DNA from 4 places in the Candidatus Pantoea soli genome. Region 1 is predicted to be linked to each of the others. Evidence: predicted binding sites of a transcription regulator. Region 1 holds the regulator's gene; each other region holds the start of a gene.
The links. The regulator Fur, encoded in region 1, represses iron uptake genes when iron is present. The targets are predictions, from matches to a motif close to ATAATAATGAGAACNACTATCAA.

Region 1 (3,091 bases):
TGCTGCTGGCCCAGCTCAAACTGTCGTGACGCGCGCAGACCGCACGCAGGAACACACCGCCAGCGCTTTATACGTTCCGCGCTTTTCACCGGTCTGCTATCATTCGCATAACTGTGCAGTTTACTGACTTACTTTCACAATCAGGATTTAAGAGGTTACTTAACCCATGGCAATCGTAGGCATTTTCTTCGGCAGCGATACCGGCAACACTGAAAACATTGCAAAAATGATCCAGAAACAACTGGGTAAAGATGTCGCCGAAGTGCATGACATTGCCAAGAGCACCAAAGAAGATCTCGAGGCATTCGATATTCTGCTGCTGGGTATTCCAACCTGGTATTACGGCGAAGCGCAGTGCGACTGGGATGATTTCTTCCCGACGCTGGAAGAGATCGATTTCAACGGTAAGCTGGTGGCGCTGTTTGGCTGTGGCGATCAGGAAGACTACGCCGAATATTTCTGTGACGCGATGGGCACCATCCGTGACATCATCGAGCCGAACGGTGCGGTGATTGTGGGGCACTGGCCGACTGAAGGCTATCATTTTGAGGCTTCCAAAGGCCTGGCCGATGATAACCACTTCCTGGGTCTGGCGATCGACGAAGATCGTCAGCCTGAGCTGACCAACGCGCGCGTCGATAAATGGGTGAAGCAGATTTTCGACGAGCTGCAGCTGAAAGAGATCATTGAAGCCTGATGATCCCTGCCTCCCGATGTGGGCGCTGGCTCACATTGGGACAATGGAATTTCCTATAAAAATAATAGCTACGGTTTTTTAACTTTTACCCGCAATTCTGTAGAATACCCGCAACGGTCATCCGCTTATTCCTCTGTCATCTGATTGAGGCTGAGTGAAATGAAACGCCGATCGTCACGATCCCACTGACGTCAGTGATACCCTCACCTGAAACCCTGAGGGATTGCCTGCTTCGGTCAGTTTTCATTTCACTGCCTGAGTCCTATAATGAGACGCAAATGAGAATGCGCTGATCACACATTCAAGGCCTTTGCGCCGTAAGTAACCAGCAAAGTAACAGGACACTATCCGCATGACTGACAACAACTCCGCATTGAAGAAGGCTGGCCTGAAAGTCACGCTGCCCAGACTGAAGATTCTGGAAGTGCTTCAGGGACCTGGACCAGAGTCCCATCATGTCAGTGCGGAAGATTTGTACAAGCGCCTGATCGACATGGGCGAAGAGATTGGTCTGGCGACGGTTTATCGCGTACTCAACCAGTTTGACGACGCGGGTATCGTGACCCGTCACAACTTCGAAGGCGGTAAATCCGTTTTTGAACTGACTCAGCAGCACCACCACGATCACCTGATCTGCCTGGACTGCGGCAAAGTGATCGAGTTCAGCGATGAATCCATCGAAACGCGTCAGCGTGAGATCGCTACCCGCCACGGGATTAAGCTCAGCAACCACAGCCTGTACCTTTATGGTCACTGTGCGCTGGGAGACTGCCGCGAAGACGACACGCTCCACGACAAATAAGAAATGTGCTATGCAGTATAAAAAAACCGGTGCTTTCACCGGTTTTTTTATGGCTGTGATCAGGCGATCAGCGTTTCCTGCAGATAGCGCCAGCGGGGAATTGCCGTGCTGCAATCCAGCACGGCCAGCGAGATGCGGCTCTGATTATTGCCATTCATCATCTGCAGTTCACGATACTGAATGGTCACCTCTTCGCGCTGTTCGGAGATGATCGCGTGCTCGCTGGTGGCGATGCGCATCCCTTCGCGCTGACCGTGCAGTTGACGGAACAGCACTTCGGTATCATTCAGATCGAGTTGTTTACCCTGCGGCGTGACCATTTTGAATTCAGGATGAAAATGCGACAGCAGCAGTTCCATGCTGTCATCACTGCCTTGCGCCTGATTAAAAATACGTTCGATAAGCTGATGTAAAACCACCACGCTGTGTTTGGCTTCCTGAGCGAGACTTGTCATTTTTTTTCCTGTAATTACCCGCAGAGCGTCGTCCGAGAGCGCATAGCCTACCTGAAAAAAAACTTTTCACACGGGTAAATGGTTTAAAATTATTAAAGTCAGAAAAGTCGTAACACCGGGCTGGCGGGGCAATTTGGGGTTGTACAGCATAAAGCATTGGCCCAGGAGAATCCGGGATAATAAAAAAGGGCGATTGCTCGCCCTGACATGATCATATCGTGTGACGCAACCGGCCGCTTACTCGCCAGTTTTTGCCCAGGTGTCACGTAAACCCACGGTACGGTTAAATACCAGCGCAGAAGGCTGCGAATAGACGCTGTCGGCACAGAAGTAGCCTTCACGTTCAAACTGGTACGGCGCGGTCGCCGCGGCTTCACGCAGGCCGGGTTCCACAAAGCCCTGTTTGATCTCCAGCGAATTCGGGTTAATGGTGGTGAGGAAGTCCTCTGCCGCCCCCGGATTCGGGACGCTGAACAGCCGATCGTAAAGACGGAACTCTGCCGGCAGCGCATGAATGGCGGACACCCAGTGGATCACGCCTTTCACTTTACGGCCATCAGCCGGATCTTTGCTCAGGGTCTCCACATCGCAGGTGGCATAGATGCAGGTGATGTTACCCGCTTCATCTTTTGCAATGCGTTCAGCGCGAATGACATACGCGTTGCGCAGGCGCACTTCTTTGCCCAGCACCAGGCGTTTGTACTGCTTGTTAGCCTCTTCGCGGAAATCTGCGCGATCGATCCAGAGTTCACGGCTGAAGGGTACGTCGCGCGAGCCCATCTCCGGTTTGTTCGGATGGTTAGGCATTGTGATGATCTTTTCATGCCCTGCCGGCAGGTTTTCAATCACCACTTTCAGCGGATCCAGCACCGCCATGGCACGCGGCGCATTCTCGTTGAGATCGTCACGAATACAGGATTCGAGTGACGCCATCTCCACGATGTTGTCCTGTTTGGTCACGCCGATACGGCGGCAGAATTCACGGATGGAGGCTGCCGTGTAGCCGCGACGACGCAGGCCGGAAACCGTCAGCATGCGCGGATCATCCCAGCCTTCCACGATTTTTTCACTGACCAGCTGCGTCAGCTTGCGCTTCGACATCACGGCATATTCCAGATTCAGGCGCGAGAACTCGTA
Region 2 (3,091 bases), 660 kb from region 1:
CCGTACAGCCGTTTTACCAGCGCGCTGGTGTTGGTATTCTGCGTATCGCCAGCGTACAGATTCCCCTGCCGGCTGTATCCGCCCTGTAGCTCCAGGGTTTGCATCGGCGCAAAAGCCCAGCTCAGCAACGCGTTAATATCTTTATTAACGGCACCTTCCCGCCCGGCCGGATAACTGCCGGCATAGCTGCCGGTACGTGCCGCCGCATGGCCGGCGTTGATATCGTAGGCATCGGCCTGCGTTTTCGCTAAACCGCCGTACAGCCGGAAATTCACCTCATCACCCAGCGGCCCTTCAAGGCTGAAACTGGTGCGACGGGTCGCCCCTTCCGCTTTATGTTCCGGCACGTTGTAGTAGGCGTTCCACGAACCGTGCCACTGCGCATCGCCGGACTTTTTCGTGATGATATTGACGACCCCGCCCGCCGCGCCATTGCCGTAGCGCACCGCGGCGGGACCACGAATGATATCGATGTGATCGATCATCTCCGGCGGCACCCAGTTCGTGTCGCCGCGCGTATCACGCTCACCGCGCCAGCCCAGACGCACTGAATTGCGGCTGGTTACCGGCATGCCATCGACCATAATCAGGGTGTTTTCCGGCCCCATGCCGCGAATGTCGATCTGACGGTTATTGCCGCGCTGGCCGCTGGTGGAGTTGCCGGTCAGGTTGACGCCTGGCATGGTGCGGATGATTTCCGACAGGTCGCGCGCGGGCGGATGCTTTTTGATTTCGTCAGCGGAAATGGTCGACACGCCGGGCGCCTGCAGCGTCTGCTGCTGCGCCGTCACCATCAGCGTCCCGCCGTTCACGGCAGCCGCCTCGGGCGCGGTCGGGTGAGAGGTATCGGCATTGTCGGCGGCGCAGACGCTGGCAGAGAGCAGCGTGGCGCTGAGCCCCAGTTCAAGCCAGCCGGTGAAGGTTAAACGCACACTATTTTTCATTGTTTTCAATCCTGGATGACCAGAAAACGCTGCAGCCGTTTTGCTGGCGAGCCGGTAAGAAGGTCCCTGTTCTGATACCGCAACGCTTCACACCTGGCCGTGCCTTCCTTAGCGCAAACCCGGCGGGTGCCGGCTGGCAGGCGAAACGTGCGCGCTCTGGGCGAGCGCTGCCACACTATTGCAAATGCAAATAATTATCAATAGTATTAACAATTAATGTTTCGCAAGGTTGCCGTATGGGCAATGACTGGCAGGATTGATGAGCGGGCGACATAACAATACCGGCAGTGAAGCCTGGTGGCAGGCACAACGTGCTCTGGGGATCCCCCGTATTGAGCCGCAACAGGATGGCACCTGCCGGGTGACCTTTTTCTGGCGCGATCCGCAGGGCGATGAAACCACGTCCGCCACGCAGCGCGTGTGGATCAACATCACCGGCGTGACCGATCACCATCAGCACCAGCCGCCGCCCTCGCTGCTGCGCGTAGCGCGCAGTGATGTGTGGTACTGGCAAACCTGCCTGCCCGCAACCTGGCGCGGCAGCTACTGCCTGATGCCGGATACCCGGGCAAGCGATTTCAGCGGCGAGATCACGCTGCAGGCGCTGCGTGACTGGTGGCGTCAGCGCTTTGTCAGCGCCACGGCCGATCCGCTCAATCCGCTGCGCGGCTGGTCCGGCGGGCGCGGCATGCCGGTTTCGCCGCTGCACCTGCCGCAGGCGCCCGGCCAGCCGGAGTGGCAGGCGGTAGATAATGGCACCGCCCCGCTCATTCCCCTGACATCGCTGCAGTGGGACAGCACACTGCTCGGCAACCGCCGGCGCGTCTGGCTCTATGCCACCGGTGAAGCCGCACCTGAACAGCGTCCGCTGGCTATCCTGCTTGATGGTCGGTTCTGGGCAGAGCAAATGCCGGTTGCCGGCCCGCTGCAGCAGCTGACGGACGCGGGGGCGCTGCCGCCCGCAGTCTATCTGTTTATCGATAGTATCGATACGGCCTGCCGCAGCCACGAGCTGCCCTGTAATACACGTTTCTGGCAGGCCGTGCAGCAGGAGCTGCTGCCGCAGATAAGCCGCGTGATGCCGTGGCGGCAGCAGGCTGACAGCACGGTGATCGCCGGCCAGAGCTTTGGCGGGCTGGCAGCGGTGTTTGCGGCCCTGCACTTCCCGCATACCTTTGGCAACGCCCTGAGCCTCTCCGGCTCGTTCTGGTGGCCGGATCGGGGCAGTCCGCATGGCTGGCTGCTGCAGGCGCTGAAAAACGGCCTCGCCCCCGCCCGGCCGCTGCGTTTCTGGCTGGAAGCAGGCAGGCGCGAACACCTGATCCTGCAGGCCAATCAGCAATTACAACAACAACTGACCGCAGCGGGTTATCCGGTGCACTACCAGACGGCCGAAGGCGGACACGACGCGCTGTGCTGGCGCGGTGGCCTGCTTAACGGTCTGCAAGCTTTGTGGCGCAATCCGACTTTCTCCCTCACGCCCGGCGTGATCCCTGACGACAGCGGAATCTCCGATGAACGACACCCCGATTGATCAGCAAACTCTGCCGCTGGTGGCGGCTCAGCCCGGTATCTGGATGGCCGACCAGCTCTCCCCGTGGCACAACGCCTATGCCGTGGCGCACGTTACCGAACTGCATGGCGCGATAGATATCCCGCTGTTGCAGCAGGCTATTGTGGCTGGCATGCAGGAAGCCGACACGCTGAACATGGCTTTTGGTGAAATCGACGGCGAGCCACGACAGTGGCCGCAGCCGCAGCACTTCACGGCGCCCGACGTGGTGGATTTACGCCATGAGGCCAGTCCTGCCGCCGCGGCGCAGGCGCTGATGCGCAACGATCTGCAGAGCGATTTGCGCGTGCTGAGCGGTGCGCCGTTATGGCATCACCGGCTGTTTCGCCTCGGCGATCGCCACTGGTTCTGGTATCAGCGCTATCACCATCTGGTGCTTGATGGCTTCAGCTTTACCGCGCTGACACGCCGCATTGCCAGCCTCTACAGCGCGGCCGTGCAGCAGCAGCCCGCCGCGCCAGCGCCTTTTATCCCGTTTCGTGAGGTAGTGGCGGAGTATCAGCGTTATCAGGCATCTGCCGCATGGCAACGCGACGCGGCGTTCTGGCGCGAAAAAGGCCAGACGCTGCCGCCA
Region 3 (3,091 bases), 670 kb from region 1:
GATTCGGCGCTGAAGCTGGCCAGCCAGCTGTCGGCGATTGCACCGACGCTGGTGGTGAACTACGACGATAAAAGCTGGCAGGAGGTGGTGACGCTGCTGGGACGCGTCACCGGTCACGAAGCGCAGGCTGCCCGGCGCATCAGTGAGTTTAACGCGCGTGAAGCGGCACTGAAGCAGGCGATAACGCTGCCGCCGCAGCCGGTCTCGGCGCTGGTCTGGAATGGCGAGGGCCGCGCGGTTAATGTCTGGACCGGTGAATCCGCGCAGGGCCGGCTGCTGGAACAGCTGGGATTTACCCTCGCGCTGCCGCCCGCTGATGCGCAGCAGGGACACAGCATGGGCCAGCGCAAAGACATTATTCAGCTGTCAGGCGAAAACCTCGCCAGCGATCTGACCGGCCACACTTTCCTGCTGTTCGCAGGCGATGACAACACCGCCCGTTCGGTGCTGAACAACCCGTTTTTTGCGCAGCATGCAGCGGTTACCGGCAGGCAGGTGTGGGCGCTGGGCACCGATACTTTCCGCCTGGATTACTACAGCGCCAGCAATCTCCTGACGCGGCTGGAAAAACTGTTCGTTAAACCGTTATGAGGACGGCAGGGCTGTCCGATAACGACGCAGCTGCCGCATCGTCAGCCACAGCAGGCCGCCTGTCAGCGCGGCGGTAAAGCCCGCGATGGCGGCCGCCTGTGGCGGCGCCAGCCAGCTGCCCAGCGCGCCCAGCAGCGCTGCACCGATGGCGTCACCGGTGACATTTTGTGCCGTCCACAGGCCGTTGATCCTGCCCAGCAGGTGATCGGGCGTCAGCTGCTGAATCATCGCGTATTGCACCAGGCTGTTGATGGCGCTGCAGTAGCCAAACGCGACCAGGCAGGCCAGCGCCAGACGCAAATCGGGCATCAGGCTGAACAGGCCCATGGCAAGAAAGGCGGCGATAGCGCTGCCCAGCAGCAGCTGACCGGGACGCGCAACCTGTTTCAGTTTACCGCTGGTCAGCGCACCGACTGCCGCACCCAGCGGCACAGCGGCATACAGCAGGCCGAGTTGTTCCGCACTGACTGACCAGCGCGGCGCCAGCGCCGGAAACAGCACGCGCACCGCGCTGATCAGCGTCACCAGCGCGCCCGTCAGCGCGACCATCCCCACCAGCGGACAGGCGAACAGAAACCGCACGCCAGCCGCCAGCGCCATCAGCGGAGGCTCGCGCGTCTGCGCCGGTGGCGGCAGCACCGGCAACCGCAGCAGGGTAAGCACCGTCAGCAGCGTACCCAGCGCTGCCAGCCCGTAATTCCACATGACGCCGCCGTGGGCGATGGCGACGCCCGCCAGCGCGGGCGAAAGAATCGAGCCGAAGCGCACGGCGAGCAGGGAAATGGCACCGGCCTGCAGCAGATTTTCACGCCCGACCAGCGCCGGGGTTGCGGCCAGCAGCGCGGTGACGCCCAGCGCGCCAAAAAAGCCATCCCACATCCCCAGCAGATAGATGGCGGGCAGTGAAGGCGCAGGCAGGGCAGCATTGACAGCCAGCGCGAGAAAACCGAGACCACAGGTGCTGCGGGCACACAAAATCAGCCTCTTCCGCTCATAGCGATCGGCCAGCACGCCGCCCAGCAGCAGCCCGATGAACATCGCCACGGCCGCGCCGGTGACCGCCAGCCCCACCCGCAGCGGCGAGTGTGTCAGCTGCTGAATCTGCACCGGCACCGCAACAGTCAGCATGCCCAGCGCCACAATCGAAATAAATCGCGCCACGAAGACTGCCCGAAACGCCGGATGCGTTCTGAGCAGGGAAAGATCAATAAAATGCGAGGAGAGCGTCATGGGGTTACCTGTCTGCACCAATTTTCCGCCTTGTCCGCGGCGCGAGTCATGGTAACATAACCAAACGCGAGTAATAACGATAACCAATATCATTATCAATTTAGCTGTGCGGCACCCGGCTGTGCAGTGCAGGTTCAAACGCGATGCGCCCGATATTTGCCTTAGCCGGCTCAGCCATACTGCTTATGCTTCTCACCTTACTCAGCCTGATGCTGGGGGCGAAACCGATACCGCCCGCCGAGGTGTACCAGGCGCTGACCAGCGGCTGCGCCCGCAGCACCTGCATTATCGTGCACGATGCGCGCCTGCCGCGCACCCTGGCCGGCTTGCTGGCCGGTGTGGCGCTGGGGCTGGCCGGCGCGCTGATGCAGAGCCTGACACGTAACCCGCTGGCCGATCCTGGCCTGCTTGGCGTCAATGCCGGTGCCGGTTTCGCCATTGTGCTTGGCATTGCGCTGTATGGCGCTGATACGCCGCTGGCATGGCTGGGGCTGGCGTTTTGTGGCGCGCTGCTGGCTTCGCTGTTGATCGGTCTGATCGGCGCGCTGGGTGGAGGCCGCGTTAACCCGGTGCGCTTAACCCTGGCGGGGGTGGCGCTGGCGGCGGTGCTGGAAGGATTGACATCTGGCCTGGCGCTGCTGAATCCGGATATTTACGATCACCTGCGTTTCTGGCAAAGCGGCTCGCTGGATCTGCGCGGCTTTACCGCACTGAGCACGCTGTGGCCTGCGGTGCTGGCGGGAAGTATCGTCGCGCTGAGCCTCGCGCAGGGGCTGAACAGCCTGAGCATGGGCGGTGACATGGCGGCCGCGCTGGGTACGCACGTCAGGCGCACGCAGCTGCTGGGACTGCTGGCAATTGCCCTGTTAAGTGGAGCGGCCACGGCCGTCACCGGGCCGATTGCCTTTGTCGGGCTGATGACACCGCACATTGCCCGCTGGCTGGCCGGCAACGATCACCGCTGGCGGTTACCGCTGACCGCGCTGATCACCCCGGTGCTACTGCTGACAGCCGATATTCTGGGGCGCGTGCTGGTAACCGGCGAACTGCGCGTTTCGATTGTCACCGCCATTCTTGGCGCTCCGCTGTTGATCGTGCTGGTGCGCCGTACCTTCGGGCGGCAGGCCGTATGACGCGCCGCATCGGGTTGCACGGCAGCTGGCTGGTGCTGGCCTGTATGCTGTTTGCCGGGCTGGCGCTGACGCGCGGCGCCTTACCGCTCAGCGCAGAACAGCTGTGGCAGGTGTTGTGCGGTGGCGGTGCGGCAAAT
Region 4 (3,091 bases), 1.8 Mb from region 1:
GCCAGCGTTCAGCGCATAAGCCTTGCGTGACGCTGCGACATCCACCACCTGAATCGCGTCGGTTTCTTCCAGCAGCGTCAGGTTGGGATAGATAATGCCGGGGCTCGGTGAGTATTCCCCTTTTGACAGCTCTTCGATGGATTTGATCAGCTCATAGCCATGCGCCGGCCCGCTCTGCAGAAAATGCAGCATCAGCAGCCGGATATCGCTGGCGTCCAGCATCCGTTCGCGGCGTTTTTTTCGCGCCCCGCCACAGCCAGACGGCGGTGTGGCATCGGCGTGGCCGGGAACGTCCTGCGGCTGTTTCATGGCTTTTCCAGGGGTGAACTGAGGGAGGTTGATAGTAGTCCGCCCCCTGGCAAAATTCAACACGCCCGCCGGCGGGCGCGGCTGAGGTTATTTCTGATGCCAGTAGGCCACGGCACGGATGAAATCGGCATCGGCCCCGCGACGCTGCGTGAAGTAATCGCTCAGCTGTTTTACCGTCTCCCCTTCCCCGGTCAGCCAGATGAAATACTCCTCTGCGGGCAGCGCCAGGCGATCCAGCTGCGCGATCGGTGCCGCCAGCCGATCGGCCTGCATGTTGCCGCTGCCAAACCAGTGGGCCTGCACGCCAGGCAGATCGCCAAGGTAGGCGCGCCCGGTGTCTTCATCGGTGAACGCCAGCAGGTGAACCTCGCGGGCGTCAATCTCCACCAGGCGGCGTTTCATCGCCGGTAAACCGGTTTCGTCACAGACATAAATCTGGCAGGCGTAATCCACCGGCGCAATGCAGGAGCCGCGCGGGCCGCCAATAGCGATCTGATCCCCCGCCTGTGCCGCGGCGGCCCAGCGGCTGGCAACGCCACCCTCATGCAGATAAAAATCCAGCGTCAGCGAATCCTGACCGTTAAACGCCAGCGGCGTGTAATCGCGCGCCGGAGGCCGCACGCCCGCCGGCCAGACGATGCCGTCATCGGTAAGCTGCGGCAGCACCAGCGCCCGGTCCGCACTGGCCGGGAAAAACACTTTGATATGGTCATCAAACGAGGGCGAGGTAAAGCCGGCCAGCTCGCTGCCGCTAAAGACGATGCGCCAGAAGCTGTCGGCAATTAAGGTTTTGCTTGCCACCGTCACCGGGCGGAAGCGCAGTTCATTGCGCACGCGCTGCGGCGCGCGCGGATGCGTTTTCACGGACAAAGGCACTCTCCCTGCAGCACCGGACGCGCAACCGCGCGCATCCCTGACTGCACTCTCAGTAAGTTATCGAAAATGATTCTCATTAATCACGACAACCCTACCTATGATATATCTTCGGCGCAATGCCAAAAAATGCTCTGGCACAGTCATCGTCTGGTCAGGTAAGCAGGGAAAAGCAGGCGGGTAGCAGGGACGGACGGGCTATTGCGGGGCGCGCAGCCCGTCCACGGCGTACAGGCAGCGGGCGATCAGGCCTGATGAGGAGCGCAGGCAAACGGGCTGCCGTCTTCAGCACTGTGCTGCGGCAGCGGGTTGTCGCCAGAAATTTCCTGTCGGGCACAGTGTGACTGATGCGGATGTAAGCCACCCGGCGGCGAGAAAGGCTCAGCCATTTGCGCCTGTGTCAGCGCAGAAAACGCCACAAGCGCTGTCGACAAAAACAACGGTAAAAGTCGCATGATAGTGTCTTTTTTCAGTTTAGTAGTCCGGAACGGACCCGAAATGCAGATGAAGATCCAGCCTGAGGGACGGCAGCGAGTGAATGATGCGGCCGGTCAGGATTCAGTGGAGGATTTTACGCCACCCCGGCGCGGGCTTTTATAAAATCGTGCGGTTTGTCACACTTCACCGCACGATTTACGCATATTTAGCGCTTCACCGGAATATAAAACGTGCCCTGCAGCAGATCGGGCGTACTGTATTTCAAATCCAGCTGCAGCAGGTCTTTGCCCGGACGGCGCGCCACGCCCAGCGAGGGCAGCAGGTTGTAGTAAATCTCTGCATTAAACGCGTTGATCTCTTCCGGGGCGCCGTGCCAGTCAATTTCCGCATACAGCCCCTGCTCCGCGGTCCAGTTTTGCACGTTGCGCGGCAGCACATCGGCATACTGACTCTCCAGGGCCTGGAACAGGCTGATGTGCTGCTGGTCGGCCGAGTGCACGCCCGGGCCATACTGAAAGCCCAGCCAGCCGCGCCGCACATGCTGACCGGCAAAAGCAATGAAATCCCGCGCGTGCTGTGCGACCACATGCTGATGCTGATCAATGTATTCGCCGAAGCGGCACTCCCATTCCACCACCTCACCGCATAGCGCCAGCGCCGGTTGCTCGGTCAGACGTGGCGTCACCCAGCTACGCGGTACCGAAATACGGCTGTGAAAATCCCGGGTCAGCAGGTCCGGCACGCGGCGATAAGCACCCGGCGTCAGGGAGAAGTGACTTTTAAATACCCGGGTAAAATTTTGCTGATTATCAAAACCAAAGCGCACGGCGATATCGATCAGCGGCATGCTGGTCAGGCGCAGCGCCATGGCCGCAAGCGTCAGGCGACGCTTACGCGTATAAGAGGCCAGCGTTTGCCCGGTCATCTCTTTAAACATGCGCTGCATGTGCCATTTGGAATAGCCGGATTTCCGGGTAATCAGATCGATATTGAGCTCGTCGGTCAGATTGGCTTCGATCCAGTCCACCAGATCGTGGATGTACTGTTGTTTCAGATTCAGGCTAAGCATTTTTAATTGAATGAATCAGGAATGGGGTGGTTTTATGCGTTATTCGTCACATAAATATAACAAAAGCGTATGATTAGCGTAAGGAACGGTAAAGAAACCCCGGCGGAGATCGCATTAATTGCTTAGGAAACTAATCGTTAAATACGCTGGCATAAAAAAGGCCGCCCCGCAGGACGGCCTGTTTAGTGCACGCTGTCCGGTGCGCACTCAGTGCGAGCGCATCCCGGCTGCGGTCATCATCATACGAAACAGTGATGCCACTACACCTAATGCCAGCACGCTTGCGCCGTAGATGATCACCAGCCACAGCACGCGCTTCCACCAGGGAGCTTTCGTTTCAGTATGGGTTTTCATATTGCTGACCTCAGTTTGCATATCAGTGGTATCCCTCGTCGGCTTTGA

Region 2: fes (enterochelin esterase) is a predicted target of Fur. The motif match lies at 1,129-1,151, and genes of this name have one in related genera.
Region 3: entS (enterobactin transporter EntS) is a predicted target of Fur. The motif match lies at 1,892-1,914, and genes of this name have one in related genera.
Region 4: D8B20_RS14270 (siderophore-interacting protein) is a predicted target of Fur. The motif match lies at 1,246-1,268, and genes of this name have one in related genera.

Annotation. Positions count from the first base shown of each region.
Region 1 covers NZ_CP032702.1:1,126,423-1,129,513, reverse strand. The annotation lists gene ybfE (LexA regulated protein) at 1-29, shown strand, start outside; gene fldA (flavodoxin FldA) at 167-697, shown strand; gene fur (ferric iron uptake transcriptional regulator) at 1,050-1,499, shown strand; gene D8B20_RS05205 (hypothetical protein) at 1,559-1,954, opposite strand; gene glnS (glutamine--tRNA ligase) at 2,192-3,091, opposite strand, start outside.
Region 2 covers NZ_CP032702.1:469,185-472,275, reverse strand. The annotation lists gene D8B20_RS02115 (TonB-dependent siderophore receptor) at 1-944, opposite strand, end outside; gene fes (enterochelin esterase) at 1,204-2,478, shown strand; gene D8B20_RS02105 (enterobactin synthase subunit F) at 2,459-3,091, shown strand, end outside.
Region 3 covers NZ_CP032702.1:461,074-464,164, forward strand. The annotation lists gene fepB (Fe2+-enterobactin ABC transporter substrate-binding protein) at 1-591, shown strand, start outside; gene entS (enterobactin transporter EntS) at 586-1,821, opposite strand; gene fepD (Fe(3+)-siderophore ABC transporter permease) at 1,965-2,954, shown strand; gene fepG (iron-enterobactin ABC transporter permease) at 2,951-3,091, shown strand, end outside.
Region 4 covers NZ_CP032702.1:3,085,491-3,088,581, forward strand. The annotation lists gene D8B20_RS14265 (PadR family transcriptional regulator) at 1-309, opposite strand, end outside; gene D8B20_RS14270 (siderophore-interacting protein) at 397-1,179, opposite strand; gene D8B20_RS14280 (helix-turn-helix domain-containing protein) at 1,826-2,689, opposite strand; gene D8B20_RS14285 (DUF2474 domain-containing protein) at 2,897-3,043, opposite strand; gene cydB (cytochrome d ubiquinol oxidase subunit II) at 3,066-3,091, opposite strand, start outside.